Regions from separate parts of the Shewanella sp. YLB-07 genome, predicted to be linked through region 1. Evidence: predicted binding sites of a transcription regulator. Region 1 holds the regulator's gene; each other region holds the start of a gene.
What was found. The regulator MetJ, encoded in region 1, represses methionine synthesis genes. The targets are predictions, from matches to a motif close to TAGACGTCTAGACGTCTA.
Positions count from the first base shown of each region.

Region 1 (10,415 bases):
GCAGCGATGCCATGGGCGGCGCTGGCGTGGCATCATCAAACCGTGAGGGGGCAGCCTTCATCAATCCCGCTCTATTGGCTCTGCAAGCACCTAAATTCAATAATTTTGCTATGTTACTACCCGCAATCGGAGCCGATGGCGCCGATAAAGATCAGATGGTAGATAAGTTTGATTCACTGCAAGACTCCTATGATGCATTAGATGCCGCCATCTCTGCCGGCAATGCAACCGCAGCCGATCTCCATCGTGGTGAGCTGGTCAGCGATCTCGAGTCTTTAAAAGATAATAATGCCTATGTGAGTGCGGGCATTGGATTTTCTATCGTATTACCCACACATAAGATGCCTATGGCGGTATTTTATAAGAGCTATATCGATGCAATAGGAGTCGCTGCTATCGCCCAGTCAGATATAGATAGTCTCAATGCATTAGATCCAGATAATCCCCCAGCACTGACAGACTTAGATTCACAAGGTGCTGTAGTTGCTGGCGTGGTTTCTGATTTAGGCGTAGCCCTGAGTTTTCCACTTTCAATCGTCAATATGCCCATTGCGGTTGGGGTATCGCCTAAGCTTCAGCTGATAGACACATATAACTACGTAGTAAGTGCCAATAACTTCGAAGCCAGTGATTTTGATGATGCCAAGTACAGAAACGACGAGACCACATTTAACCTAGATGTTGGTATCGCGATGGAGCCTATATCTGGATTAACGGTAGGCCTGTCAGGTCGTAATCTTATTAGCCAAGATGTCGAGACCGTAGAGACCCAAGGCCGTAAATTTACCTATCAGGTTGAGCCACAATTTACTGCAGGCATCGCCTATGATTGGGAGAGTATAACCGTAACATCTGATATCGATCTTAACGCTTATAAGCGCTTCGAAGAAATTGGTGCTACTCAGTATTGGCGCGTTGGCGGAGAGTTGCAGGCTACGGATTGGTTTGCACTGCGTTTAGGTTATCGCCATGACATGAAAGACAATACGGCAAATATCTATTCATTAGGGACAGGATTTGAATTTGGGCGAGTCTTCTTTCTGGACTTTACCGGCATGGTCGGCAGCGATGATGCCATCGGCGGTGTACTACAAACGTCATATCATTTTTAAATTTAAAGAAGGTTCGAGGACGCGACTACGTCGCTAGGAGTCCGTTCGTAACCTCACTTCGAGAAGTTCGCCAACAAGTTGGCTAGGGGTAAGAGCAACAGCCTTTGACCTGTCTTTTCCTCGAAGGCGCTTCTCAGCCGATCTCGTAGGGCAAAGCCCGTCCTAGTAGCTATCCCAATTCCATTAACGACTTTACTGCCAATAAGCTTGCACAGATTGAACATAAGATGAGTGTTGCCTTACGAGTCTTATCTTTATCAACATGTCCTATCAGTCTTCCCGCCACCACATAACCTAAGATCACCGAAGGTAGAAGCAGCAGCGACAGCCATAGATGCTTAATGCTGAGTAAGCCTGTGATTGCCAAAATAACCAAGGCGATCATTGAGCTGAAGATGAAGAAAGCCGATAGCGCAGCACGAAACTGACGGGCGTCTTTTCCTGCAAGCAGAATGGCCAGTGGGGGACCACCGATAGCGGCGATATTGCCAAATACGCCTGATATCACGCCGGCGCCAAACAGGCTCTTGCGGTTAACGGCTATGTTGAACTTAAGCAAACTTAATATGACCGCCGCGGCAACTATGCCCGATATGGCCAGCCCAAGAACTGGTTGTGGTGCATATATCAATAAGCCCGCACCGATAAACCCTCCTGGTATTCGCCCAAGCAACGCATATTGCAGCCCATTAAACTCAAGGGCACCTCGCTCTCTAAATAGGGTCAACAAAGAGATAGAGAAGCCCATGATGATAACCGGGGCTGGTACTAGCTCAGGATCGACGATATACAGCAGGGGAGAGGCGACAATGGCTAAACCGAAACCGATAAGGCTCTGGGTCAAGGCTCCACAGAAGATAATGAGTGAGGCTAGGGCGAGGGTCGTTGGGTCTATCATTGAAAGCACGGCATTTTCTCTCAATTATTAATGTATTGTGGGTGGAGAAGGAGTTGGCGTTATTAATTTTTAACAATAGACTCGAAATTAAGCTGTTAGTTGGTCTCGATTGTTTCTTCAGGGTTATCTTCGGGGTCAATAGTCGTGTAGAAGTAAACAGGGATCGCAATGCGATCCCTGAAACTGACTGGTCAAGCGTTAAGTGGGTCCGATTACTCCACATCTTCCCACTCAATACCCATCTGATCCATCAAGCGCTTCACTTCGGCTGGGATAGTATCAGGCTTATCTTTAGACAAGTCATCGTCGTTAGGTAGAGGCTGACCTGTGTATGCATGCAAGAATGCCTCACAAAGCAATTCACTGTTGGTGGCATGACGCAGGTTATTCACTTGGCGGCGCGTGCGCTCATCGGTAAGAACCTTAAGTACCTTCAAGGGAATAGAAACAGTAATTTTCTTTACTTGTTCATTCTTCTTGCCGTGTTCAGCATATGGGCTGATATAATCGCCATTCCACTCAGTCATTGACTCACCTGTATATTCAAATTTCGGGGCAGATTTTAACCCTTTAAATTGTACAGTCAAATTATTGCCTCTTATTTATGACAATTGCAAATAGATTTCCATATGTTTAGACGTCTAAACGTCTATATTTGGTTGACGCTAGGCTTCCCCTTAGGTACATTTAGACGTCCAGACATCTCTTGCCACATTTTTGTTGGTAAGAAAGGTGTTCAGTAAATAGTTTAGGAGTAGTAGATGACCGAACGTAAGTTAGCCACAATTGCAGTGCGTCAAGGGATTGAGTCCGATACCCAATATGGTGCTGTGGTGCCCCCCATCTATTTGTCGACTAACTACTCCTTCGATGGGCATAAGAATCCCAGAGACTATGACTATAGTCGTTCGGGTAATCCGACTCGCTCTATTCTAGGTGATGCTATCGCCGCTCTGGAAAAAGGTGCCACTGGCGTGGTGACTTGTACAGGTATGGCTGCGATTACATTGGTGACTAGCCTGCTTGGCCCTGATGACCTGCTTGTCGTCCCCCATGACTGTTATGGCGGAAGTTATCGTCTGTTTACTAACTTAGCCAAGAAGGGAGCCTTTAAACTTGCAGTGGTCGATCAGACCGACGGTGCAGCACTCGAAGCCGCCATTGCCCGTAAGCCTAAGATGGTTTGGCTGGAAACACCATCGAATCCTCTACTGCGTGTCGTCGATATAGAAGCAATTTCCAAGGCGAGTAAGTTGGTCGATGCCTTAGTGGTAGTCGATAATACGTTCTTATCGCCAATTTTGCAGCAACCACTGCTTCTCGGTGCCGATATCGTTATTCATTCGACCACTAAGTACATTAATGGTCATAGCGACGTAGTCGGTGGTGCCGTCGTCGCTAAAGATGCCGAGCTAGGTGAGTTATTACATTGGTGGTCTAATACCTTAGGTCTAACAGGATCAGCCTTCGATAGTTACCTGACCCTACGCGGCATTCGCACCTTAGCGGTACGCATTCGTGAACATCAGGCTAATGCTCAGCGGGTGTTAGCGGTATTAACTGCCAGCGAGGCGGTCGATAAGGTGTATTATCCGGGCCTGAGTGATCACCCTGGTCATAAGATCGCGGCGAAGCAACAGAAAGGCTTCGGTGCCATGCTCAGTTTCGAGCTGAAGGGTGGAGAAAAGGAGCTGGTTGCTTTTCTTGACAAACTTTCTGTGTTTTCTCTTGCAGAAAGTTTAGGTGGGGTAGAGAGTTTAGTCGCAGTTCCTGCGACAATGACCCACAGAGCTATGGAGCCAGAGGCTCGAGCAGAAGCTGGGGTAAAAGAGACCCTAATCCGTCTTTCAGTGGGTATCGAAGATGCCGATGATTTAGTTGCCGATATTGAAGCTGGACTCGCAGCAGCGGCGAGTTGTTAATCTCGGTAGATAGGAGTTAAAGATGGCGCGTTGTCATTTGCACAAATTTGGTGGTTCTAGCTTAGCGGATGCAGATTGCTACCGCCGTGTTGCTCATATCCTTCTCACTCACGGCAACAGCGACGATCTCGTCGTGGTATCGGCCGCAGGTAAGAGCACCAACTTTCTTTATAAACTGCTGGAACTCAAAGACACAGGTCAGCTATGGCAGGAAGAGCTGCAGGTGTTGATCAGCTTTCAACAGAATCTAATTGAGCAGCTACTTTCTAACGAGCAGGCCAGAAGCCTGAGAGAACGCTTGTCTATCGACAAGTATCAGCTCATTAGCCTATTTTCTCTAGAGGCGTTAAACGAATATAAAAGAAGTGAAGTGGTGAGTTTCGGTGAGCGTTGGTCTGCTCGTCTTCTGGCTGCATTACTCAGAGAGTCGGGTGTTGCTGCATTGGATATCGATTCCAGAAGCTTGCTATTAGCCGATGAAGGAGGCGTGCCGCAGATCAGACTCGATGAGTCACGAGCACGTGTTCAGAAAGCTCTGGATGAGCATACCAGCGAAAGATTAATTATCACGGGTTTTATCTGTGCTAACAGCCGTGGAGAAACCTTGTTACTTGGCCGTAACGGCTCAGATTATAGTGCGACCTTGATTGCCAGCTTAGCCGATATTGAACGTGTCACCATCTGGACTGATGTGGAAGGTGTGTTCAACGCAGATCCAAATAAGATTAACGATGCCAAGTTACTTAAGAGCCTGTCGTTAGATGAGGCTAACCGTTTAGCGCATCTGGGTTCACCTGTGCTGCATAACCGTTCCCTACAGCCCTTATTCGATACTCAAGTGAGTCTGGCTGTTCGATCTAGTTATGCGTCTCATACCGATTTCACTCTGATCGCACCTAAGAGCTCTCAAGCCAGTGCGCCAGTGGTGACGAATCTGTCCAGTGTTTCCCTGTTTAGCTTCAGGATAAGTAGCGATATTGCTCATTTGGCTGAGTTATTGGAAAGTGCTGGTTTAATTCCGTTAGCCCATTGGAAGTTGGCTCATAATCGAGTCGAGCTCGCCTTTACTCACGAGAATCAGAAACAAGTTCAATCCATATTGGAGATAGATGGCTTGGCCATCTCTGAGATACATCTTCGAGAAGATCTAGGCTTAGTCGCCTTGGTCAGCGCCGATGCTGGGCTTTACCGCCGTGGCTTCGCTCGCCTGTTGAGCCGGGATGCAAGGCCGCTGTTTAAAGATGGCTTGAGTCTGGTGACCTTAGTGCCGACATCACAAGTTAACTTGCTGACTCAAAAAGTGCATCGTCGCTGTGCCGGCCCGCGTAAGCGCATCGGTGTGCTCCTGCTTGGAGTGGGAAATATTGGTGAGACTTGGGTGGATCTATTCAGTCGTGCTCGAGTCGCACTCAATAAAGAGTTAGAGGCTAGCGTGGAGCTGGTGGGATTACTCAGTTCTAAGAAAGCCTTGTTAAAAGAGGAAGGGATAGATCTCGATTCCTGGAAACAGGCTTTTGAGCAACAAGCCACCCCTTGGCTCTATGATCATATGTTTGAGCAGCTGCAAGCGCTCGAATGTGACGAACTCATCGCCTTAGATATCAGCGCTAGCGCCAACTTAACTTTGCAATATCCTGAGTTCTTCTCACGAGGTATTCATGTGGTTAGCGCTAACAAACTGGCGGGTTCAGGCCCCTTAGCTTTCTATCGAGAGCTAAAGCTACAGCTGGGGAATCGCAGACTGTTTTGGCGCTACAACGCCAGTTGTGGTGCGGGTTTACCCGTACAGCATGCATTGAACGATCTGCATAACAGCGGTGACAGTATCGAAGCCGTTGGTGGCATCTTTTCTGGCACCCTGTGCTGGTTATTCGAGAAGTATGACGCTAAGAAACCGTTCTCAGAACTGGTGTTGGAGGCCAGAGGATTAGGTATTACCGAGCCGGATCCCCGCGATGATCTGTCAGGTCGAGACATGCAGCGAAAATTGTTGATCTTGGCCCGTGAGATTGGTCATGAGATTGAACTTGAAGATATTGAGCTTCATTCATTGGTACCTGCTGATTTAGCCGATATTCCTTTGGAGCAGTTTTTAGCACGTATCGACGAGCTAGACCATGAGATGCTACAGCAGTTCCAGGCTGCGGCTGAGCAAAGTAAGGTCTTGAGATATGTTGCCGGACTCGATGTTGTCGATGGTCAGCTTAAGGCCGCAGTTGGCATGGAGTGGGTCGATACTCAACATGCCTATGCCAATCTAACTCCTGGCGATAATGTTTTTGTTATACGCAGTGCTTTCTATCAAGATAATCCTTTGATCATCAGAGGCCCTGGTGCCGGCCGCGAAGTAACGGCTGCAGCTGTGCAGTCTGATCTGGCGCAGATCTGTCGGGATTTAGTGCAAGAATAGGTATCGTAAAGAAGAGCGCTGCACTACGAGAGCGTTCGCAAGCTCACTTCGAGGCCGATGCGCTTCGAGTACGCCACCAAGTTGGCTGCTAGAGAAGATCAACAGCTTTTTCTCGCAGCGGCTTGCCGCGCTCTCAAAGGCCACAGGCCGTCCTAGCAGTGACGAAGTCACGTTCTCGTAGCAGCTTTGCTGCGTCCTAACAGGGGAAAACCCCTTCTCTGAGGCATTTCCCTGCCGCTCTCTAGTGACAAGGTCGCGCCCTCGTCTCTCATACCTGATCTTTAATTTGCATTTAGTACTCTATTTACTATTGACTTCAAACTCAGTTTCACTAATATGGATATCTAGACGTCCAAACGTCTAGATGGTTTTTTTATTTTATGGTTAAGTAAAGCAGTAGAGGGAATAGGAATGGGTTTTCATCACGCACAACATTCAACATCACTAAATCAGAGCTTGGCTGAGCTTAACGGTGATATTAACGTTTCTTTCGAATTTTTCCCTCCTGCATCACCAGAGATGGAAAAAATTCTCTGGAATTCTATTCGTCGTCTAGAGCCATTAAAACCTAAGTTTGTTTCTGTGACTTACGGTGCGAACTCAGGTGTTCGTGATCGCACACATGGGGTAATTGAGCGTATTCAGAGAGAGACGGATCTCGTTGCCGCGCCTCATTTGACCTTAGTCGATGCCAGCGATGAGGAGCTTATAGAGCTTGCTAAACATTATTGGAACTCAGGTATCAGAGACATAGTCGCGCTACGTGGGGATCTTCCCGATGGCAGCCCTAAGCCGACCCGTTTTGCTAATGACTTGGTGCGTCTATTGCGCTCTGTTGCCGATTTCGATATCTCGGTGGCGGCTTATCCTGAAGTTCACCCGGATGCAACTAATGCTCAGGCCGATTTAATCAATCTTAAGAAGAAGATAGATGCCGGGGCCAATCGCGCCATCACTCAGTTTTTCTTCGATGTCGAGTCCTACCTCAGATTCCGTGATCGTTGTGTCGCCGCCGGTATCGATGCTGAAATCATTCCTGGCATACTGCCTGTGACTAACTTTAAACAGCTTAAACGTTTCGCTGGTATGACTAACGTCTCTATTCCCGGTTGGTTACATAAGCAGTTTGAAGGCTTAGATGACGATCCCGCGACCCGTCAGATGGTAGGTGCTAACGTGGCCATCGACATGGTTAAGGTCTTGTCTCGTGAAGGTGTTAAAGACTTCCATTTTTATACCCTTAATCGTGCCGAACTGACATATGCAATCTGCCATACCTTAGGTGTGCGCCCTGGGAAATAGATTTTATCTTGTGCTGTGAGGCTGTGAGGCTGTGAGGCTGTGAGAGTTAGAATTTGGGTGCCCTGTCTTGTGATAGGGCATTTTTGTACTGGATTGACTCAGAGCAATTGCATGGATAGCTATTGAATGGGATTTGTATCAAGTTCAATCGTACCTCTACGATAAAAACAATTAATTTGGGGGTTAACATGTGTACCTTAACCATCTCGTTATTGTTAAGTAGGCAAGTGATTGTTGGTGCCATGACGGAGGGAGAGGCAATGCCTGCATCGGCCCAGCGAACAGGTTCAGAAAGGGGATATCGATGGAGTTATGGGCCATATAGCGGGCAAGCTTACTGCAAGCGAAATCGATGCCCTATCGTAATACTTTGCCACATTCAAATAGGGAGTTGTTCATGAATTTTTTGAAAAAAGCTTTAGTGGTCTCGGCCTGGCTAACAGTCATATTTGCTGTCCTATTCTCTTATGTCTCCATTGCTTAGGCAACGGAGTTGCAAGACAAGCAGGCTGAGCTTACCTCTGTGCCTATGAGTATCTGAAACCAAGAAGTTTAGCCTCTACCCCGGAGGGGGTATTTGGCGATAAGGTTCGCTTGGGTTATAAAATCTTCGTTGATACACAAGGTTTGATGGGGAAGCAGGTGAGGAATGATGCAGGCTATAAATCAATTTAAGGCGAGCTGTCACTGTGGTGCTGTCGAGCTTAAGATAAATTTACCCGAAGGTTTAGTCGACCCTCGTAGATGTGATTGCTCCATGTGTAGACGGCGTGGGTCGATTGTTGCTTCTGTGCCTTTATCTGATCTTGAGGTCGTGAAGGGCCAAGAAGTATTGAGTCTTTATCAATTCAACACTCGTAGTGCGAAACACTTTTTCTGCTCCAAATGTGGGATCTACACCCATCACCAGAGACGTTCCAATCCTCACTTGTATGCCTTCAATGTGGCTTGCTTAGAGGGGGATAACCCTTTTCAACTTCAAAAGCTATTGCAGGAAGGTGTGACACTATATGATGGCATTAACCATCCTGCGGATAAGGCTTCTAATATAATGAAAGTATATTTAGATGAATAAGGCTGTCGTTGAACAGAGCCTTTGCCCTCTCTGTCAACGAAGCAACTCTTGTGCTGTAGAGTCAGGGGGAGCGATAGAAAATTGCTGGTGTAATCGAGCCTCTTTTCCGCCAAAAGATGTATTGCGAGGTGCAATGCCATCCTCTAACTCCTGCATCTGTGAAGCCTGCATAGAGAAATTAAATCAAGAAGTCACCTTAGGCATCAAACGCTTAGATTAGTGATTGTTCGTTATCAATATTCAGCTGCTGATATCAGATAGTGATTCTATATCGAGAACATGTAACGCAGCATAAAGTGTTTTTAAACCCGCACTACGTGAGCCTCTCAGGCGTTCCACTTCTTTGTTGCACTGACTTAAAAGGGAATAACCATTTCTACATCAATGCGCCTTGAATTGAAAAGTCTGAGTGGCTCTGAATCGAGCAGATATTTAATGAGGCTGGTATAAGTTATTAAAGTAGATCACTAGTGTCTCAAGGTTGATTCGCTATACTTAGATGATACATAAAGGTACACATCTGTATAGTTTGTTTTTGCAAATATAATCATAGAAGTTTAAATAAACGTAAGCCGATCTTTACTCTGTTACGGCGGTTTGAGGTGACAAAATGAGACATATGCGTGTGTGTATCATCAAATTGATGAAGATGAGATGCGCAATTATGCTTTTCTTTGCGTTAGTTTGCTCCTGTCAGTCGACTCAAGAGATAAATGGCATGGATACACCATCAGTTATAATATTACTCGCCCATCCCGATGATGAAACTTGGGTATCCGGCACCTTGGCAAAATTAGCCGATTGCGGCGTAAGAGTGTTTCCTGTATACGCAACTTCTGGTGATGCTGGTAGCGACCATTCAGGCCAAGGGTTATCGGGTGCTGATCTTGCTAGGGTACGGGAACAAGAAGCGATAGCAGCTTCATCTATTTTAGGTCTGGAACCGCCCATATTTTTGCGTTTTCCTGACGGGAAACTCACGAATTTTCATCATCAGCTTATTGCAACATTTGAGTTTATTGTTACCCAAATAGATCCCATTGCGGTAATGTCATTTATTCGAGGAGGGATCACAGATAACCGAGATCATAAAACAGTGAATAGGCTGATTACAGGGGAGTTTAATGAGAACTCTATCTATTTTGCGCTGTCTGATACCCGAGCCGATATTCTGAGTCGTTCGGCTGAAAAGTTTGGCTTAGATTATCGCGTAACTGTTCCTGTCGATGACAGTGAAATCAGCATTCTAGTCGATGTATCACCTTATGCAAGACAGCGTATTAGTGCCATGTCGATTTACACTACTCAATTTCCACCTACCATGATAAGTGCATTTTCAGCTTTTGTAGAAAGGTCCACAGTAGAAGAGCTAGTGATTGTTGATGGGGTAGAGTTACCTCATCAATTGTTATATTTATTGAGATTTTAATCTGGGAGCAATACAAATACAGCCTAAAATCTTACCCAATATACAGCTTTTTATAGGACGCAGTGGTCACTACAAGGCTTGTAGTCACGCTCGTATAGGTATTAAGTCGTCAGGCTAACTTAAACTCATTATTAGTATATAAGCAGGCCTGACATGGTCATTACTGTTTATCTGTTACTTAAATCGATAATCTTCTGGGTGATATCGCCGGCTAGACTTGGATCATCTAGCTTGAGGCTAACAGGTTTGCCATTCTCTATAAGTGTG
Region 1 is NZ_VOQB01000017.1:80,093-90,507, forward strand. It holds gene FS373_RS27090 (conjugal transfer protein TraF) at 1-1,112, shown strand, start outside; gene FS373_RS27095 (sulfite exporter TauE/SafE family protein) at 1,282-2,019, opposite strand; gene metJ (met regulon transcriptional regulator MetJ) at 2,223-2,537, opposite strand; gene metB (cystathionine gamma-synthase) at 2,772-3,932, shown strand; gene FS373_RS27110 (bifunctional aspartate kinase/homoserine dehydrogenase II) at 3,955-6,342, shown strand; gene metF (methylenetetrahydrofolate reductase) at 6,754-7,644, shown strand; partial or broken gene FS373_RS32815 (cytochrome C) at 8,179-8,298, shown strand; gene FS373_RS27120 (GFA family protein) at 8,294-8,719, shown strand; gene FS373_RS27125 (cysteine-rich CWC family protein) at 8,712-8,939, shown strand; gene FS373_RS27130 (PIG-L deacetylase family protein) at 9,330-10,148, shown strand; gene FS373_RS27135 (hypothetical protein) at 10,316-10,415, opposite strand, start outside.

Region 2 (10,415 bases), on a different contig from region 1:
TTTGAAACGTAAACTTACATTCGGGCTAGAAACGCAAACCTGAAACCAGGTTTGCTAATGGGATCTGACAGTGGAGCTCAGATGCGCCTGTTGGATAAGACCGGATAAAGGCAAAAATAGTTCATAAAAAATATTTTTATTTTCTCAATCGATTTTCATTCTCACTAAGTGAATAAAAAACAATCTATTGCATGACACACAAGCTTATCTTAAGTTATCTTTATAAGGTTATTTATTGAACACAGCACATTTACTAGCCCCCCTATTACAGGTGACTATTTCTATAAAAGTAAGTGAAATCAGAATAAGAGCCGTGGTAGTAATTCATCTAACAAAGTTGAAAATGGCCAAGGAGAAGGTATGAGCAACCCACATTCTACTGATGCAAAGCCGATTATTGCAGACAATAAACCTAAGAAAGTCGAACTCACCAAGGGTCAGGAATATTATTTCTGTGCCTGCGGCCAATCTAAGAAGCAACCCTTCTGCGATGGCTCACATGCAGGCACTTCATTTAAACCTAAGGCCTTCACAGCAGAGCAAGATGGCGATGCATATCTTTGCGCCTGCAAGCACACGGCTAATGCCCCCTTTTGTGACGGCACTCATAAACAGTTCACCGCCAAACAGGTTGGCAAAGAGGGACCAGGCCCGGCTAAAGATACCAAATCCGACGCCATGCCCTTGGCTAAGGCCACACTAGAGGAACCTACGGTGGAATTTATCCACCAACTTGCCCGAGAAGGCCTGTCAAAACTTGGCCATCATGGTCCCATGACCTCAATGGGTGTACCCCGTCATCTACTGCCTCATTGGGATGATATCCAGATAATGACGGCCCAAATGGCCACTAAGCCATTACAGGAAGACCAAGCCGTCTCGACCGAACTGATCATAGGCCCCGAAGCCCGTAAGCCGCTTAAGCTCAAGATCCCACTGTTTGTTTCGGATATGAGTTTCGGCGCACTTTCCGAAGAAGCTAAAACAGCCCTGGCTATGGGTGCTGAGCTTGTTGGCACTGGAATATGCTCTGGCGAAGGTGGCATGCTCCCCGAGGAACAAGCACAAAACTCCCGCTACTTCTATGAGCTCGCCAGCGCCCAGTTTGGCTATCGTGAAGAGCTACTACATTCTATTCAAGCCTTTCACTTCAAAGGCGGACAAGGGGCAAAGACAGGCACTGGAGGTCACCTACCGGGAATAAAAAACCGAGGGAAGATTTCACAGGTAAGAGGCATTCCCGAAGGTCAGCCAGCCATATCACCGCCCACCTTTAAGGAACTCAATAATTCATGCGACTTTAAGCGTTTTGCAGAACGTGTCCGTGAGATCAGTGGCGGCGTGCCCATAGGGTTTAAACTCAGTGCCAACCATATCGAACGTGATATCCAGTTTGCCCTGGACGCCACTGCCGATTACATCATATTAGATGGCCGCGGCGGCGGAACTGGCGCGGCTCCGGAGATGTTCCGCGACCATATCAGCGTACCCACGATCCCAGCCTTAGCTCGTGCTCGTCGATTTTTAGATGAAAAAGGTGCCAGCGGAAAAGTCACCTTAATCATCACAGGTGGAATACGTGTCCCCATGGATTTTGTCAAAGCCATGGCCTTAGGCGCCGACGGCGTCGCTATCTCTAATAGCGCCATGCAAGCCATAGGCTGTGTAGCCGCCCGTATGTGTAACACCAACAACTGCCCTTCCGGCATAGCCACACAGAACCCGGAGCTGAGGAAGAAACTCAATACCGACAAGGCATCGATGCAACTCGCTAACTTCTTCACTGCATCGGTGGAACTAATGCAGGTTATGGCCCGCGCCTGTGGTCATCATAGTTTGAGTGATTTTAACAAAGATGACTTAGCCACCTGGCACAGAGAGATGGCACATCTTTCGGGAATACATTACGCGGGATTCACGCCATTAGATTAATGGTTTCCCCCACCGAAGTTAGTCCACCTTGGAATGAAGGTGGATTTTCATTTTCAGCATAAGTTCATTTGGTATTGGCTGATTTATTTGAAGTTAGTAACTTCATGGTTATCTAACGCTTCCCAGCGGGGAATGTGCAGCTACTTCTGCGAAACGCCGTAAATCCCTCCATGGAGGCTCTGCGATGACATCCATGTCATCGAAGCTCGCAGCCGCATCTACACTGGATGATTTCAAAGATAATAGCCTCTAAGGTTTAGTCCAATTTACTGACGTTTTAATAAAAAATATTTTAATCAGTAAAAATAAAAGCTCACTTTTAGTTATGTGAACCAAAGCTCTCGGTTTCCCCAACCAAAATGGTCATTGCTTCACAGAAAACATACTGATAAGTTACTAAAATCATAAACACTAAGACGTTAGTCTTTTTTAATTACGACTGAAATTTTGTAAAGAAATTTGAGATAATAAATGGAACTTTGAGTAGTGAATGAGAGAAAAATTGCTCTATGGGCGCTTATAATAACTTTTTTAGGTTGGGTTGGGATCAAACCAGATCACTTTATATCTGCGGTTCTTTGGTTATGGGAGCTAATTAAAACTTTATTTATAATTTTATCGGATATATTTACCTTTTCAATCAACATACCTATTTCACTACTTATCATAATCTCTGTTATATGTTTTAAAGTAGGTAAAATTCACTTCAAAAATAACTCAAGTGTTGGAGAAGAGCCCCATGGAGTTGATGAAACTGATGAAGCTGACAACTCTGAGCCACTATCTGATTTATCAGAGAGGCAACAGCTTGTGCTCTTGGATATATATAGTCACGCAGGTCCTCATAAAGGTTATGGGCAAATTATGCGCAAACTTAGAATTGACTCTCACATGCTTAATCAAACTATAGAACAACTGATTGAACTAGGCTATTTGGTGATGGCTGGTCGCTTCGGGCAAAATTATCCCGTACTTTCAAAGTATGGCAGAGATGTTATCATCCAGTTTGTAGAAAACCAGCATCAGTCCAATTAACGACAAACAGCAGCTAAAAAATGCAAGTAAACAGGTACTTCATCCTTATCACCTTTTTGCAAAGGTGAGCAAAACACTACCTATCCAAATTGCTATAAACGTTACCACGTATCCGATTACCATCCTTTATCCAATCAAAGGCTCATGAGTTAGAGTCTAAATTATCACTCATTTTTGTTTAGAATAGTTTTAACAAATAAAGCTAAAATCGAAGAGGTAATCACCTCAAAACCAGATCAGGTGTAAACGCGGCTGTGACATTCAGAAACAAGGAGGCCATGCCTGAACCCACTTGGACTGTACTCGCAGCTTGTCACAAAATGTTTACATATTAGGCAATCTGCAAGCTATAGACTAAATTGAAGCTAAGCCGTTCGAAAAATATACCAACACCAAATCAGTGATCCTAAAGTAATACTTTAAAAGTAGTTATTCGACAAGCGAACGAGAGTACCTAATAAAGAGCAAGAAGATATCCCTTCTTGCTCTTTTAGTTCATTAATTTCTAATCTCAGCTCTGTCTTGAACTCGAGACTCGAAGCTCGGAACTTCTCAGCCTTATCCCAACTTTCTTCTCAACACCTTAGTCGCTTGAACTAAGTTCTTAAGGGCTGGCTCTACTTCATCCCATGTTCTCGTCTTCAAGCCACAATCCGGGTTAACCCAAAGCTGGCGTACGGCAATCTTGTCGGCCGCTTTCTCGATAAGCTCAACCATCTCATCGACCGTTGGCGTGTTTGGTGTGTGAATATCATAAACACCTGGACCTATCTCATTCGGGTATGCGAAATCTTCGAAGGCCGTGAGTAACTCCATGCGAGAACGCGAGGTCTCGATAGTGATCACATCGGCGTCCATGGCCGCGATGGCCGCTATAGTTTCATTGAATTCGCTGTAACACATATGAGTGTGGATCTGCGTCTCATCTGTGACACCTGCGGCGCTCAACTTAAATGAATCAACCGCCCACTTAAGGTAGGCTTGCCAATCACTCTTCTTCAAAGGCAAACCTTCCCGGAAAGCTGGCTCATCTATCTGAATGATGCCTATCCCCGCATTTTGCAAGTCGACGACTTCATCACGAATGGCCAAACCAATTTGAGTCGCTATCTCCTCACGGCTGATGTCTTCACGGGCAAATGACCAATGCAGAATAGTAACCGGCCCCGTTAGCATGCCTTTAACTGGCTTGTCAGTCAGAGACTGAGCATACTGCGCCCACTCGACTGTCATAGCCTCAGGGCGTGACACATCACCATAGATAAGTGGCGGCTTAACACAACGTGAGCCATAACTCTGGACCCAACCAAATTTAGTGAAGGCGAAACCTTGAAGCTGCTCGCCGAAATACTCGACCATGTCGTTACGCTCGGCCTCACCGTGAACCAGTACGTCAATACCTAACTTAAGCTGACGCTCAACCGTATCTCTGGTCACCTGGCGTAGTTGGTCGTTATAAAACTCTTGGGTGATCTCACCTTTACGCCAGCGACTACGCAGGCCGCGAATTGCCGGAGTCTGTGGGAACGAGCCTATGGTTGTCGTAGGTAACAGGGGTAAATTAAACTTCTGTTGTTGTATGGCTTGGCGGTTAGCAAACACGGTATCACGCTCATAATCATCCGCATTAAGAGCCGCAACTCTGTCGATAACTTGCTGATCGGCGGCGGCTTCTCGAGCCTCTCTGCGCGCCACACAAGTTGCCACTATGGTGTCTATTTCAACTTTAGCGGCACTGTCCGCAGGAGTGCTGAGTAGCGCTTTCAGTTGAGTCAACTCAGAGAGCTTCTGTTTCGCAAATGAGAGTTGTTGCTTCAGGGCCGGAGCCAGCTCAGTTTCAACATCGAGATCCACCGGGCTATGAAGCAGTGAACAAGAAGGAGAGATCCAGACTCGTCCCTTAAGGTCGTTCACCACAGGAGCGATACGCTCGGCAATCAAGTCAATATCTGCCGCCCATACGTTACGACCATTAATAACACCTAAAGAGAGCACCTGCTCAGGTTGTAAGTTTGCCGCAAATTCTGCAAGCTGTTCGGGAGCCGTGACAAGATCCAAATGCAGACCGGCAACAGGCAAGGCTGAAACCAATGCTTGATGATGAGCAATGGTGCCATAGTAACTCGCCAGTAATACCTTGACCTCAGATGACTTCAGTTCCTCATAGGCAGAAGAAATAGCTGCTTGCCAATCGGCATCAAGCTCAAGGGCTAAAACAGGTTCTTCGAGTTGCACCCAGTCTACACCTTGCTCACTGAAACGAGCCAAGATATCTGCATAGGTCTTAATGAGCTTAGGCAGTAGTGAAAGTTTATCGAAATCGCTGCCAACAGCCTTAGATAAAAACAGATAAGAAACCGGACCTAACAGTACAGGTTTAGCGGCATATCCCAGTACTTTTGCTTCTTCAACTTCTTCAAAAAACTGCTCATACGCTACACTGAATTCTTGATCTACAGTTAACTCAGGCACTATGTAGTGATAGTTAGTATTGAAATACTTAGTCATTTCACCAGCGGGGGCATCTTTACCCGATGGTGCACGGCCTCGTGCGACTCGAAACAAGGTATCGAGATCAACATGAGCATCATCTTGGTTTCTGTGACGCTCAGGGATGGCATTCAATGTCGCACTCAGAGTCAGCACCTGATCATAGAAGGCGAAATCGCCCACGGGCAACAAGGAAACCCCGGCCTGTGCCTGCCACTCCCAATGAGTACGACGTAACTCCTTAGCCACTTTTTTTAGCTCAGCCTGACTAGTCTCGCCACGCCAATATTTCTCTTGAGCAAACTTCAGCTCACGTTGACGACCAATTCTTGGAAACCCTAGGTTAGCTATCTGTATCTCTTTCGAAGTTTGCATATTGTATACCTTTTTGCTTTAATATGAGCAGAATTCAAAGTAAACGCGCCAGAGTCTTATCAGTGACTCCTGGTGATGTAACATCTTTCGATGTAAAAACACATTTGGGCGTCTGGACGTCTAGAAGTTTATTGTGATAGTCTATCTTCTGACAAACGAATTGATTTCAAGCGCAACATGAGTAAAATTCACGTTGAACAAAAGTAGGTATTATATGATTGAGCTTAGACACTTACGAACACTAGTAGCCTTAAAAGAGACGGGAAGTCTCGCTGGTGCAGCCAAGAAACGCTTCGTCACTCAATCTGCGCTTTCTCATCAGATAAAAGAGTTAGAGACCCGGATTAACTCCTCAATCTTTATCAGAAAGAGTAAACCTCTCTCTTTTACGCAAGAAGGCGCTCGGCTACTCAATCTGGCCGAAGAGATCTTACCTAAGGTCGTCGAAACCGAATATGACCTCAAGCAGGGACTCAATGACGAACTTAATCAACTTGCGGTAGGCATCGAATGCCATAGCTGCTTTCGATGGTTGATGCCAGTGATGGAGCAGTTTAGGACGGCATATCCAAATGTGAATTTAAACCTTTCCAGCCGACACCTGTTTGATTCACTCAATGCGCTGGAGATTGGCGAACTCGATGTGGTACTCACATCAGATCCTGTTCCGGGACAATCCATTGCCTATCAGCATCTGTTCGATTTTGAAGTTCAGCTCGTGGTTGCCAACGATCACCCTCTGGCCAAGCTGGAATATGTGACGCCTAAGCAACTCGAGAAACTTGCTATTATCAGCTATCCAGTGCCGCTGCAACGTCTGGATCTTTACCGTCATTTCCTGGAGCCTGCGGGAGTGGAAGCCGGTGAGCAGATCAGCTGCGATCTCACCATGATGCTACTGCAAAGGATCGCCTGCAAAGATGGTGTGGCAGCCCTACCAACCTGGTCAATCAGCGAGTCTTATGGTTTGAACTTAACCGCAATCAAGCTAGGACCTGAGGGATTGAAGCGTCCGCTGTTTGGGGCATATCGCAAAGATAGCTCTAGCGCACGAGTGGCGCAGCAGTGGTTAAAGCTAGTAGCCAAAGAAGGACTAGCAAAACAGCATAAGTTCAATTGAATTAAATGAAAGAACGAGATCCTAGGCTCTAACGGTGAGTTCCTAGGATCTTGCTATAAAGACAGGGCTATCGCGAGCTACAGCCAGATGCTCGAGCCTTCTTTTACAACGGCTTCAGCAGCTGATTTCTCATCGAAAGCACGCGTCTGAGCACTAGACCTGGCGAGTTTGCATTGCGAGTCTGTCTGAGATTATGGGCAATCATAAACTCATCTTTAAGCTCTTCATCTAAACCCAAAGATTCAAATGCTTCTATGGTCAAAGTCTGCTTCTGGTTATCGATAAGCGACTTGATGATGCTCAGGGGAAACGACTCTTCCGACTCGGCATTTAAGAAGGCAAATGCAGTCAAGGCAATAATCTCACCGAATACACTAAACAAGGCTAAGGTCTGCACTTCATCCGGGTTGATATCCACCCCTTCCATTTGATGCAAACTATCGACGGCATCGGTAGCGATACTTTCAGTCAATGACCAATACCCGTGCACTAACTTCTTATATGGCTGGGGCAATTCATCGAGGCGCTCTTTCAAATAGAAGGTAAAGGCATAACGATATATGTTCACCTGACCTAATCGAACCAAGGCATCTTTCAATGAGCGGTTCTTAGTGGTAATACCTGCACCGCTAATCGCCGAATTGCTGCGCCAAAGCATATGAGCTGCTAAAGCAGGATCTGAAGAGACTATATCGATGACATTTCGAATATCACCATCGGCGATAATCGCCTTCTTTAATGGAATCAATATTCCGCGGCGACCAATCACCTGCTCTTCATTACTAATAATTGCGCGTACTTGAGTGAATACCTTATGCTCAAGATCTGTCATGGGAAGTTTTAACCTACATTTATTATTTTGGCACAACACCAATTGTTATCAGGGAATTTACCCATAAAAAGGCCACTTGGGTCAAGTTGATTTCGTCTAAATGAATACTTTAACTCTATTTCTCTGCCAAAGGTCAAATCACCGGACGAAAACCCCGAAATTAAGACTAAATAAGAGCGTTATCAACCATTCCATAAATTAGCGGCATTCAACCTAAAGTCTGAAGATATCGGCACTATATTTCACATTTGGTATCTTCAATACCTTAATAGCACATATTAATAGCACATATTCGATGAATTATATCGCGCCTGCATCTTCGAGTCCTTGATAAATCGTCTCAGCTAGCGCGCGGTAACCTGCATCATTAAGGTGAATCGTATCAGATTTCATTGACCGGGTTTTGAGCAAGTCCGTTAACGCCTCTTCTAGAAGCATAACATTATACGTATCAGCTAGCTCTGAATAGAGCGCCGCCGATGATAAAAAAATACTCTTCTGAGGGACGGCAATCAAGACTACCGGAATCGACTTAGCATGAGCCAGTTCGATCATCTGCGCCAGATTAGTTTTGGTCTTGGCTATATCGTGATTACGCAGAAAATCATTGCCACCTTCGAGTAAAATCAACAAGTCAGGCGTCTCTCGAACAAGTAGTTCAGCTAGCCTGGTCAAGCCTTGTGAGGTTGTCTCACCTGAAACACCAGCATTGATCACCCTGAGGCCAGTCAATTCAGCCAAAACCGCTGGATAGTCACCGCCTTCACTCGCCCCCTTGCCATAAGTAAGACTATCGCCAAAGGCCATGATTTCGGCACTCGCCGAAAGCGGTTCAAGTTTAGGGCCGGAACATGCAGAAATGAACACACATAAAACGAATACAATAAACCGAATTTTCATGCGTTTACCTGTGCCAAAGAGAGTTAAAAATTTATCACGTTAACATGGGCCATAACAAAGCCAGGCACAAGGGGAGCAATACCAATTCCAGAAACGTTTAAAGCAGCTTCAAAATGAGACTGCCAAATGTCTAGGGTTCTGGGGGCTGTCCAGTTCTAGCAAGCCTAACCCAAAAAAACACCTGTTTGCAGATGCAAACCAGGTGTTTTTTATTTCTTCCAGCTTATAGCTCGTAGCATATTAGAACCTATAGCGGAGGCAGCGAGTCTAGGGACCAGCGTGGCATACCTTTGACGCCTAAATCCTCTGTCTGACCGGCCTTCAGTCTCTGCAAACCGGCATAAGCGATCATGGCGCCGTTATCGGTACAGAATTCGCCTCTGGGATAGAAAACTTCTCCGCCTAAATTTTGCATCATCTCGGCTAGCGAGCTGCGCAGGCGCGAATTTGCACTCACTCCTCCGGCAATGACTAAGCGGCTATAACCGGTTTGTTTTAGTGCGCGACGACACTTAATAGAAAGTGTATCGACCACAGCTTCTTCGAACGCTAGTGCGATATTGGCACGGGTCTGCTCATCATCGGGCTCTCTGGCAATCGTATTGGCGGCAAAGGTCTTCAAACCAGAAAAACTGAAATTTAATCCTGGCTTATCCGTCATAGGACGAGGAAAACGGTAATGGCCAGTCTCACCTTTCTCTGCCAGCTTAGCTAACCTTGGCCCACCTGGGTAATCTAGCCCCATGAGTTTCGCGGTTTTATCGAATGCTTCACCTGCGGCATCGTCAACAGACTCGCCAAGCACTTCATATTGTCCAATACCTTCAACGGCCACCATCATAGAGTGTCCGCCGGATACTAACAGCGCGAGAAAAGGAAACTCAGGCACATTATCCTCTAGCATAGGGGCTAAGAGATGACCTTCCATATGGTGCACGCCAACGGCAGGCTTACCCCATGAATAGGCTAATGAGCGCCCCACACAGGCACCGACTAATAAAGCGCCAACCAAACCAGGACCTGTGGTATAAGCGACTCCATCTATGTCATCCATTGTGCTGTTAGCATCGGCAAGCGCCTTCTTAATCAAGGGCACCACTTTTCTCACATGATCGCGAGATGCCAGCTCGGGTACAACCCCACCGTAATCGGCATGTAGCTTTACTTGGCTATATAATGTGTGAGATAACAAGCCTAGCTCGTCGTCATAAACGGCTATTCCTGTTTCATCGCAAGATGTTTCAATACCTAAAACCCGCATCGTATCCCGTCAAAGTGTCATAAAAGGCTGCTAATTCTACCTGCTGTGCTTTAATTATACCAATAGACTTGTTGCTGATTTTGGTCCTCCTAATAATGGTATCAATTACAGTGATTATTAGCGGGTACACGCGAAATATCCCAAACATGACTTAACCGAGATCTAAAATAGGATCGCGACGGTGAAAGGATCTAGGATATGATCGCGAAATATACTTTACAAACACGCTCAATTCGGTATAGAATTCCGCACCATTTTTAAATTAACTTGAGTCAAAAATTGACTCATTACAAACTACACCTAAGGGGTGATGGCGTATGCCAATAATTAAAGTACGCGAAAATGAACCATTTGACGTAGCTCTACGTCGTTTTAAGCGCTCTTGTGAAAAAGCCGGTATCTTAGCTGATGTTCGCGCTCGTGAGTTCTACGAGAAGCCAACGACTTGCCGTAAGCGTGCTAAAGCCGCT
Region 2 is NZ_VOQB01000004.1:453,680-464,094, reverse strand. It holds gene FS373_RS11620 (glutamate synthase-related protein) at 361-1,932, shown strand; gene FS373_RS11615 (hypothetical protein) at 2,419-2,967, shown strand; gene metE (5-methyltetrahydropteroyltriglutamate--homocysteine S-methyltransferase) at 3,526-5,814, opposite strand; gene FS373_RS11605 (LysR family transcriptional regulator) at 6,047-6,952, shown strand; gene FS373_RS11600 (HDOD domain-containing protein) at 7,056-7,784, opposite strand; gene FS373_RS11595 (GDSL-type esterase/lipase family protein) at 8,085-8,684, opposite strand; gene tsaD (tRNA (adenosine(37)-N6)-threonylcarbamoyltransferase complex transferase subunit TsaD) at 8,932-9,945, opposite strand; gene rpsU (30S ribosomal protein S21) at 10,263-10,415, shown strand, end outside.
Region 2: a site for MetJ is predicted at 5,946-5,963, ahead of metE (5-methyltetrahydropteroyltriglutamate--homocysteine S-methyltransferase). Genes of this name have one in related genera too.

Region 3 (10,415 bases), on a different contig from region 1:
GGCCGCTTTGATAGTCGTGATGATCTTGCGCTTGGTCTGTGACAGGCGTTTCTCGCGCATCACATCGTACTCCTGATAGGCGGCGTCTATGGTGGCCTGACGAGTCTCGTTATTAATCAGCTTGGACACCATAGGCACGGCGCGTGAGGCGTCGGCGATATAGATGGCCCCTGTCGGTGAGTGTGGGGCAATTTTTACCGCGGTGTGAATTTTCGAGCAGGTCGCGCCGCCGATTATCGTTGGAATGGTTAAGCCCGCCTTATGGAAGCTCTTAACGTTATGCACCATCTCATCCAGACTCGGGGTGATAAGCCCTGACATGCCTATGATGTCGACGTTCTCGGCTATGGCCACGTCGATGATCTTCTCCACCGGCACCATGACTCCGAGGTCGATAACATCATAGCCGTTACAGGCCAGTACCACGCCGACAATATTTTTGCCGATATCGTGCACGTCACCCTTAACGGTGACCATTAAGATCTTGCCGTTTGACTGACCCGGCGTCTTCTCTTCTTCGATATAGGGGTTGAGGTAAGCCACGGCTTTTTTCATTACCCGGGCAGATTTTACCACCTGAGGTAGGAACATCTTGCCTGAGCCGAACAGGTCACCGACGACATTCATGCCGTCCATCAGAGCGCCTTCGATCACATCAAGCGGACGGCTCGACGCTGCTCGCGCCTCTTCCGTGTCTTCGTCGATATAATCTGTGATGCCTTTAACCAGAGCGTGGGCCAGACGTTTATTGACCTCCCAGCTGCGCCATTCGAGATCTTCTTTTTTGGCGGTTTGACTGCCGTCGCCGCGAAACTTCTCCGCTACTTCCAATAACAGTTCTGTGTTATTGGTGGCATCGCCATTCTTATCGACTGCGGTGCAAGCAAAGTTCCCGACTATGGCCTCGACCCTTTCCTTAAGCTCTGGGTCGATATCGTCATAGATGGCTAATTGACCAGCGTTGACGATACCCATGTCCATGCCGGCCTGAATCGCGTGATAGAGGAACACGGCATGAATCGCCTCTCGGACCGGATTGTTACCACGGAAGGAGAAGGAGACGTTAGATACACCGCCGGAAATCATCGCGTGGGGCAAGGTGCGCTTTATCTCGGCGGTGGCTTCGATAAAGTCGACGGCATAGTTATCATGCTCTTCGATACCCGTGGCGATGGCGAAAATGTTGGGATCGAAGATGATATCTTCCGGCGGGAAGCCCACCTTATCTACCAATACCCGGTAGGCGCGGGTACAGATCTCTATTTTGCGCGCCTTAGTATCGGCCTGGCCCTGTTCGTCGAAGGCCATGATGATGGCCGCAGCGCCGTAGCGTTTAACTAAGGTGGCCTGCTGGATAAACTTCTCTTCTCCCTCTTTTAGCGAGATGGAGTTAACGATACCTTTACCCTGGATACACTTAAGTCCGGCCTCGATCACTTCCCATTTGGAGGAGTCGATCATAATCGGCACACGTGAGATATCAGGCTCGGAGGCGATAAGGTTCAGGAATTTGTGCATGATTTCGGCGCCGTCGAGCATGCCCTCATCCATGTTGATATCTATGATCTGCGCGCCGTTCTCTACTTGATCGCGGGCAACAGAAAGCGCCTCTTCGAATTCACCAGTCTTGATAAGACGTAAAAACTTGGCCGAGCCAGTGACGTTGGTACGCTCACCCACGTTAAGAAACAGCGAGTTTTCATCAATCGTCAGCGGCTCAAGTCCAGCCAGACGACAGGCCACCGGGATATCGGGTAGCGGACGGGCGGGGTACTTGATAACGGCTTCGCGAATGACGCGAATATGATTCGGCGTGGTACCACAACAGCCACCGATTATATTAAGGAAGCCGTCCTGGGCCCACTCACCGATAATATCGGCCATCTGCTTAGGGGTTTCATCATAGCCACCGAACTCATTGGGCAAGCCCGCATTTGGATGAGCCGAGACGAAACACTCGGAAATCTTAGATAGCTCTTCTACATAAGGGCGCAGCTCTTTAGGTCCCAGGGCGCAGTTAAGGCCAATTGATAGCGGCTTAACATGGCGTAGTGAGTTGTAGAAGGCTTCGGTGGTTTGTCCGGTCAGGGTACGGCCCGATGCATCGGTAATGGTGCCGGATATCATGATAGGCAAGCGTGCACCGAGATCGTCATAGACAGTCTCGACGGCAAAAAGTGCGGCTTTGGCGTTTAAGGTGTCGAAAATGGTTTCTACCATGATGATATCGGCGCCGCCCTCAATCAGGGCATTGATAGACTCAACATAAGCCTCGACCAGTTCATCGAAGGTGACATTTCGGTATCCCGGGTCATTCACATCCGGGCTGATAGAACAGGTGCGGTTAGTCGGGCCGAGTACACCGGCTACATAGCAGCTGCGGCCAGTCTCTTGCTCCACTTCATCGGCAGCGGCGCGGGCGAGGCGGGCTCCCTCAAGGTTTATCTGGGCCGAGAACTCCTGCATGTCGTAGTCGGCCATGGCGATACGCGTCGAGTTGAAGGTGTTGGTCTCGATAATATCGGCGCCGGCCAGCAGGTATTGTTTATGAATGCCCTTGATGGCAGCAGCTTGAGTCAGCACCAACATGTCGTTGTTGCCTTTAACATCCTTATGCCAGTCTTTGAATTGTTCGCCGCGAAAATCTTCCTCTTCCAACTTAAGGTCTTGGATCATGGTGCCCATGGCACCATCGAGAATGAGGATCCCTTGTTCGAGTTGTCGGGTCAATTTTAAGGTGAGTTGTTGACCTTTCTCTTTGGTTAATCTTTGGGTACTTAGGGTGCCACTGGCCATAAATTCTACCTGCCTTAATAGATCTGCGCTGCATCTCTATTGAAACCACTGCGTGGTATCGTTTGGATGTTTATACGTATAGACGTCTATACTAAACCAGACACGTATCTGTGTCGAGTTGCCATATTGTGTGTTCTATCACCTTGTATATTGACTTATTTGTGAATGAATTTTCCACTCTTTTAAGGTCTGAACTATGCTTTAAGCAGGCTCTTTACTGGAGAAATGTGGTGTGGAGGAAAAATAATAATCAAGCAGCCTTCAGACTGTTGGCTCTAATTATGTGGTTTTTTATTGTCTCATGGCCAGTCGCCAGCAACATAGCATTCAGCCTATCTAGTATGTTACTGAGTATCACTTTGATTTGGCTGTCTTTAATTCTATTTTTATATGCTTTGACTAAGTAGGTTAGTCGATGATGTGTAGACATGCATTGGAGCCCAATTTACCTCTCCAGCCTCTCGCTGAGACGGTAAAAGTTGTGCTTTGTGCTCTGTATCCTCAAATTCCTCATGACAGAGAGTTTTATGTAAAATCCAAGGTGGTGAGATGATTAGCGCTACGAGTTTGCTGCTGATCATATTAGCTTATGTAGGCTTTCTATATATGATTGCTGCCTGGGCTGAAGCTGGTAGCGAACTAGCCCAAAAGATCACCACCAGCGCCGCAGTTTACGCCCTGTCCTTAGCCATATATTGTACCAGTTGGACTTTCTTCGGCAGTGTCGGTATCGCCACTCGCTCTAGCATCTTGATGTTGACTATCTATCTGGGCCCGACGCTCTTGATGATCGTTATCTGGCCCTTGATGCAAAGAATATTGCTGATTAAGCAGATATACAGGGTGACCAGTATCGCTGACTTCCTCTCTGCCAGATATAATCGCAGTGTGTCGCTGGCGGGACTCGCGGCCTTAGTGGCCATGATAGGCATAGTGCCTTATTTAGCCCTGCAGCTTAAGGCGATAAATACGTCTATCGACTTGCTTCTGGCGGTGCAAGTCGGGACTAAGCTCACTATAGCCTGGTTGGTTTGGCTGGGCGTCGCCCTGTTTACCATAGTGTTTGGTATCCGCCATCTGGACCCCACTGAGCGTCACCCAGGCATGATGTTGGCGTTGGCGGTAGAAGGTGTGGTTAAGCTGGCAGCCATGTTGACCGTCGGGGTATTTGTCTGTTTCGTGATGTTCGACTCTCCCCTGGATATCTTTGCTCAATTGGAACAGAAGATGCCAGAGGCTGCGGCTAATATGTCGTCGAAACCCGCATTTGTCACTTGGTTTAGTTACCTCATATTAGCGGGAACAGCCTTCATGCTACTTCCACGGCAGTTCCATGTGATGGTGGTGGAGAACCCGGACCCTAATCATGTTAAAAAAGTCCAGTGGTGGCTGCCTGTCTATCTCATCTTGATGACCTTGTTTGTCACGCCTATTGCGGCGGCGGGCTTGCTACTGTTGGGGCCCGAAACAGCCGATAGCTATATGTTGTCTATTCCCATGTTAGCCGGGCAAGAGCTATTGACTATCTTCGTGTTCATTGGTGGTTTCTCAGCCTCTATGGCCATGCTTATGGTGTCGGGAATGACTCTATCGACCATGTTCAGTAACCACTTGGTTTTACCTCTCATTCAGTGGTTCAGACCGGATAGTCGCTTGAAGAAGTATTTACTGCAATCTCGCTGGTTGGCGGTTTTTATCGTGCTTGGGGCCGGGCAGATGTTTTACCTCTATCTGGGCGAGTCCTACATGTTGGTTAACATGGGGATGATCTCATTTTGCGCCGTGTTACAGTTTCTGCCCTTGGTTATTGCCGGTTTATATTGGCCTCAGGTCACAACGAAAGGCGCATTTTCGGGCCTGTGCGCTGGCTTTGGCATCTGGGCTTATTGTTTGCTTTTACCTGCAATCATGAAAAGTGGTTGGATCAATGCCGATATTTTGTTAACGGGTCCCTTCGGCATAGGTTGGCTGCATCCCGAGCATCTATTGGGCACCGAAATGCACAAGATCAGTCATGGCGCTTTCTGGTCCATGGCGGCAAACATCTCGGCGCTGGTATTGGGCAGTCTGTACTCTAAGATGTCCGGGGAAGAGAAGCGTTACAATGCCGAGTTTATGGATGTGATGGCTGAGCGTGTGGCTGAAGATGAAGCCATCATGGATACCTTGCCCAGAAATATCGAGCTTGATCCTAAGCTTAAATTACTCAAAGGTATATTCAGCCAGTATCTGACTCCTGAATATGCCGAGATGAAACTGGCAGCCTGTCTGATCGAGGCTGAACTCAATGAGGCTAGTCTGATCAATGTGCAGGAACTGGCAAATCTGGAGCGAACCACTGAGAGGCAGTTGAGTGGTATCACTGGGGCAGCGGTGGCCCACATGGTGGTGACTCAGTCTAACCTTTATTCCGAGCAAGAGATCCGCACCTTAGAGCGTTATTACGGTCAGTTATTGGCACAGTTGAAAATAAGTCCGGCTCAGTTAAGGCAACAACTTAACTACTCGAAAGAGAAAGAGTTGTTGGCTAAGCGATACTCAGAGCAGATGCAGGGTATAGTCGATGACAGAACCCGCGAGCTACAAGAGACCTTAGATAAACTCAAGAGCGCTCAGGCCCATCTGGTTGAAACCGAGAAGCAGGCATCATTAGGTAAAATGGTCGCGGGAATAGCCCATGAGATCAATACGCCAATCGGTGTCTGTGTCACCGCGGCATCTCACCTACATGATGAGGTCGTTGGACTGAAGAAGATGTTTGCCGCCGGGGAGCTGAGTGAAGAGGAGTTTCAAGGCTTTATGCTAACCTGCACCGAGTCGATGGATATCATTCTTAAGAACAATGCTCGGGCATCTAAGTTGATCCAGAGCTTTAAACGGGTCGCTGTGGATCAATCCAGTGAGCAGGTTAGAGAGTTTGGCCTTAAAGAATATCTCGGCGAGATCTTAATGTCGCTGCGTCCAACATTGAAAAAAGAGCCTCATAAAATACAGGTTATATGTCCAGATAAGCTTATCTGTAATACCTATCCTGGGGTTATTTCGCAGGTGGTGACTAACCTGATAATGAATAGCTTACTGCATGCCTTTAAGCCTGAACAGGTCGGTAAGGTCACCATAGAAGTGACTGGCAGTGAGGGGAACATATTAATGAATTACAGCGATGATGGTGTCGGCTTAGATGAAGATGGCGAGAAGAATCTATTTGATCCCTTCTATACCACTAAGCGTAATCAGGGAGGCAGTGGACTGGGCACACATCTGGTGTATAACTTGGTGACCCAGAAACTCAAGGGGGAAGTTGACGTCGAAACATCGCCAGGTAAGGGACTCTGTTACCATATACGTTTCCCGCAAAATATTGAGAGTTAGACTTATACTGGGAACAAGAGGATAGGAGTTAGAATCTAGATTCTAGGAAGTAGCACTAGAAATAGAAACGGGAAACCAGCAAAGGAGAAAATATGTCTGAAGGAGCTCAAGGTGACAGCAAGAGCTGCATTGAGAATAAGGCTGAGCGTACCACTGTCTTTTATCTTCTCCGTCATGGTGAATGCGAAGGCGGTGATATACTCAGGGGGCATACAGATGTCGCCGTGAGTCAAGCGGGGCGAGCATCGATGACAGCTGCCATTGAAGGTCTCGTTGAGCGTCACGATGTGGAGTTTGACCAACTATTCTCATCCCCCCTGCGTCGCTGCAGTGAGTTTGCACTCAACCTCTATCTGAAAAATGGAGTGCCATTAAAACTGGAGGACGGTTTAAAGGAGGTTAATTTTGGTGATTGGGATGGCGAGACCTTAGAGAGTTTGTATCAGAACTCCGCTCAGATGATAGAAAGCTATTGGAAGAATCCCTGGGCCGTGACACCACCTAATGGTGAGAGCATGCTTGAGTTTGAATTCAGAATCGATGCCCTTTGGCAATCTATTTTGCAGCAATATTCGGGACAAACCTTACTCTTGATCACTCACGCTGGAGTGATGAGACACTTGATGGCCAATGCCCTTGGTGTGAGTGGGGTGGCCGGTTTTTACACTCAGCTGTCATTAGCTTATGCTTCTGTGGTCAAGATATCTGTGTTCACCTCTCCTCAGGGCCACTTCACTAAGCTGCATTGGGGCGATGACTAATCGCTTTTTACTCTGTCTCTATGACTTATCTGAGTATGTCTTAGTATGAATCAACGCGATCACTTCACAGGTACAATTTGCCAATACAAGTAAAATCGGCATAATAGCGCCCATTAGAGCTTGTTATGTAAATTATCTATTTAGTACTTTATTTAATTTTTTATTCTTTTTAGTTTCTAAGAGGAAGGTTTCAAGTTCGCAAAATGAGGTGTTGAGAGCTAATCTGGCCGTTTAATCAAGTGTGCCCATTTTATTGCTAACTCAAACTTAAAAGGGAATTGGGACGATAGCTCCTAGCTTATGTCTTTAGCTTATGTCTTTAGCTTATGTTTATAGCATTAGCTATCAGCTTTAGAAGCCCAAACTGTGCCCGCAACTGTGAGTGATTTTTAAAAACGTTCCTAGAATCTAGAATCTAGAATCTAGTACCTAGGAACTAGAATCTTGTTTTTAATCACCAGTCAGGATACCTGCCTCATTTTGTCGCGATAATACTCGAGCGGGTAACTCGGGGGAGTCATAGATGTCATTAGTTTCAGGCTCAACGTCACAGAACACACCTGAGCTCGCCTTGGATGTGCGCGAGCTTAGCTGGCAAGTCGAGTCACGCTCGATTCTGTCGCAGGTAAGCTTCTCCATAAGGCGCGGTGAGATGCTCGGCATTATCGGGCCTAACGGTGCGGGAAAGTCGACCTTGCTTCGCTGCATCTATCGATATATCAAGCCTGATAGTGGCCGAATCCAGCTGTTTGGCCAAGAGATAACTTGTCTCTCCTCTAAGGCCTTCGCCAGAGAGGTGGCAGTAGTACTGCAAGATACCCCTCATCACTTCGAGTTGACCACGGCGCAATTGGTGGCTATCGGTTTGACGCCCCATAAAGGCCCGTTCGAATTCACTAATTCTGCCGATCGGGTCTTGATATCCGATGCGCTGGAAAAAGTTGGTTTAACCCATAAGGCTAAGCAGAGTTATGAATATCTCTCTGGCGGTGAAAAGCAAAGAGCCTTGATAGCGCGTGCCATAGTGCAGCAGCCTAAACTTCTTATTCTCGATGAGCCGACCAATCATTTAGATATCCATTATCAGATCCAGATCATGGAGCTGTTGCGCTCAATCGGGATCACTGTGATCACCTCTATTCACGATCTTAATCTCGCTAGCGCCATGTGCGACAAATTACTTCTGCTGGAAGAGGGAAAGTGTATTTCTTACGGTTCGCCTAAACAGGTGCTCACAGAGCAGGCCATAGGCGAGGTCTTCGGTGTCTGTTCCCATGTCGCGCCTCATCCTCAACATGGAAATCCACAGATCTGTTACTACTATGGTTATGAGACGAGTTACGACAAGGGTTACGAGCCAGGACATAAGAATAGCTATGAGAAGGGCCGTGAGAAGAGTCAGGGTAATAAAAGTGGCCCGGTTTCTCTCGAGGACGTAGCCCATGACTAGAAGTGTCAAACTCCCAGCAGGAATTGGAATGGCGGAAACTGATTCAGTTGCAGTGAAAACCAGAGAAATGAAAACTGGTGAAGTCGATTTGGTTAAGCATGAGCTGTTTGCTCATAAATGGATTTTATTCTCCCTGAGCTTATTATCTCTGCTGAGTCTGATGTTTGCCGCGAGTTTTGGTGCCGCAAATATCTCGTTTATGGACACCTTAGATGTGGTCTTGCATCAGTTGTTCGGGATTGGCGACGTTGCTAGCATCACCCAGCGCATAGTGATGGAACTGAGATTTCCTAGAGTCATATTGGCATTTATTGCTGGAGCTGGTCTCTCTATCGCAGGTAGTGTGCTGCAAACTGTCACACGCAACCCACTGGCGGACCCTTATCTGTTCGGTATCTCTTCTGGGGCATCTTTTGGTGCTGTTATTGTGCTAACACTATTTACCGGCTCAGGGCTGCTCGCCGGCTCTGGTCTGTTTGAACAGTTTAGCTGGATGACATTGCCTCTGGGGGCCTTTATGGGGGCCGGCTTGTCGGTTGCTATGGTACTGGCTCTGTGTGGCCGACACATGAGCAGCCAGATAGAGCGCATGTTGCTCTCGGGCGTGGCGATATCATTTATGTTCGGCGCACTAACTAGCTTGTTGCTCTACTTTTCAGACCCTCAGGCGGCCGCATCAGTGCTGTTTTGGAGTCTAGGGAGCTTCTCGAAAGCCAGCTGGAGTGGGTTAATCGCGCCTTTTGTGATTGTCACTGGCTGTACAGGTATCATCTTACTGTTTAAGAGACAGATAATGGCCATGCGGGCAGGTGATGAAACGGCCCATACTTTGGGTATAAACGTGAGTCGATTGCGGCTGCAAATGCTGCTGCTCTGTTCCATCATCACCGCGATTCTCGTTGCCAATTGTGGCGGCATAGGTTTTGTTGGTTTAATGGTACCCCATACCGTAAGAATGCTGTTTCCCGGTCATTTCCCCCTCATTACCACTGCCTTAGTCGGTGGGGTATTTATGGTGTGGGTAGATGTCTTAGCACGGACCATGTTGAGCCATCAGGAACTGCCCGTAGGCATAATCACAGCTGTGATAGGCAGCATCTTCTTCTTAGGGATCTTAAGTCGAAGGAAGTGAACCTCCTCTAGGTAGGAGCGGCTTTAGCCGCGAAGCTGTCTTTGCTTTTAAAAAATAATGAATAACGAAAATAAACAGGGTGTAGATAATGTTTGATATTAGTCCAGTGAGCCATGAGTTCGATGAAGAGATCCAGTATAAGATCGATAATAAGACCAAACCATTAGGTGCTCTGGGTGAACTGGAAAATATAGCCATGCAACTGGCGCGAATTTTAGATAAGGATAAGCCTGAAATCATCAAGCCTAAACTGCTGGTTTTTGCCGCTGACCATGGCATAGCAGCATCCGGAGTGTCGATAGCGCCCAGTGATGTGACCACTCAAATGGTGATGAATTTTATCAAAGGCGGCGCTGCAATCAATGTCTTCTGTCGCCAAGTTGGCTTCGAACTAGAGGTGATCGACTGCGGAATACTACAACCACTCGAAGGTGTTGAAGGTATTATCGAACAGAGATTAGGTGCGGGAACAAACCCAATTCATAAACAGCCAGCTATGACTTTAGGTGCGGTAAAGCAAGGCTTCGAGATGGCCCGTAACCGAATCGAATATCATCACCAGCAAGGGACAAATTTAATCGCCTTAGGTGAGATGGGCATAGGCAATACCTCATCGGCGGCGGCTATCATGGCCACCATCATGAATATGGAGGGGGCCGAATGTGTCGGCCGCGGCACAGGTATAGACGCTGCGACCCTGAAGAGAAAGCAGCTTTTGGTTGAGCAAGCCCTGCATCTTCATGGGCCTGAATTGACCAGTCCTATGAATATTCTGGCCTGTTTAGGTGGTTTTGAGATTGTGCAGATAACAGGAGCCATGTTAGCCGCAGCGGAAAGGAAAATGTTAGTCGTGGTCGATGGGTTCATCGCTACAGCGGCTGCTATGGTTGCGGTGCAGATCAAT
Region 3 is NZ_VOQB01000004.1:233,801-244,215, forward strand. It holds gene metH (methionine synthase) at 1-2,796, opposite strand, end outside; gene FS373_RS10640 (ATP-binding protein) at 3,346-6,168, shown strand; gene FS373_RS10645 (histidine phosphatase family protein) at 6,261-6,929, shown strand; cobalamin riboswitch at 7,150-7,422, shown strand; gene FS373_RS10650 (ABC transporter ATP-binding protein) at 7,453-8,379, shown strand; gene FS373_RS10655 (FecCD family ABC transporter permease) at 8,447-9,511, shown strand; gene cobT (nicotinate-nucleotide--dimethylbenzimidazole phosphoribosyltransferase) at 9,600-10,415, shown strand, end outside.
Region 3: a site for MetJ is predicted at 2,868-2,885, ahead of metH (methionine synthase). Genes of this name have one in related genera too.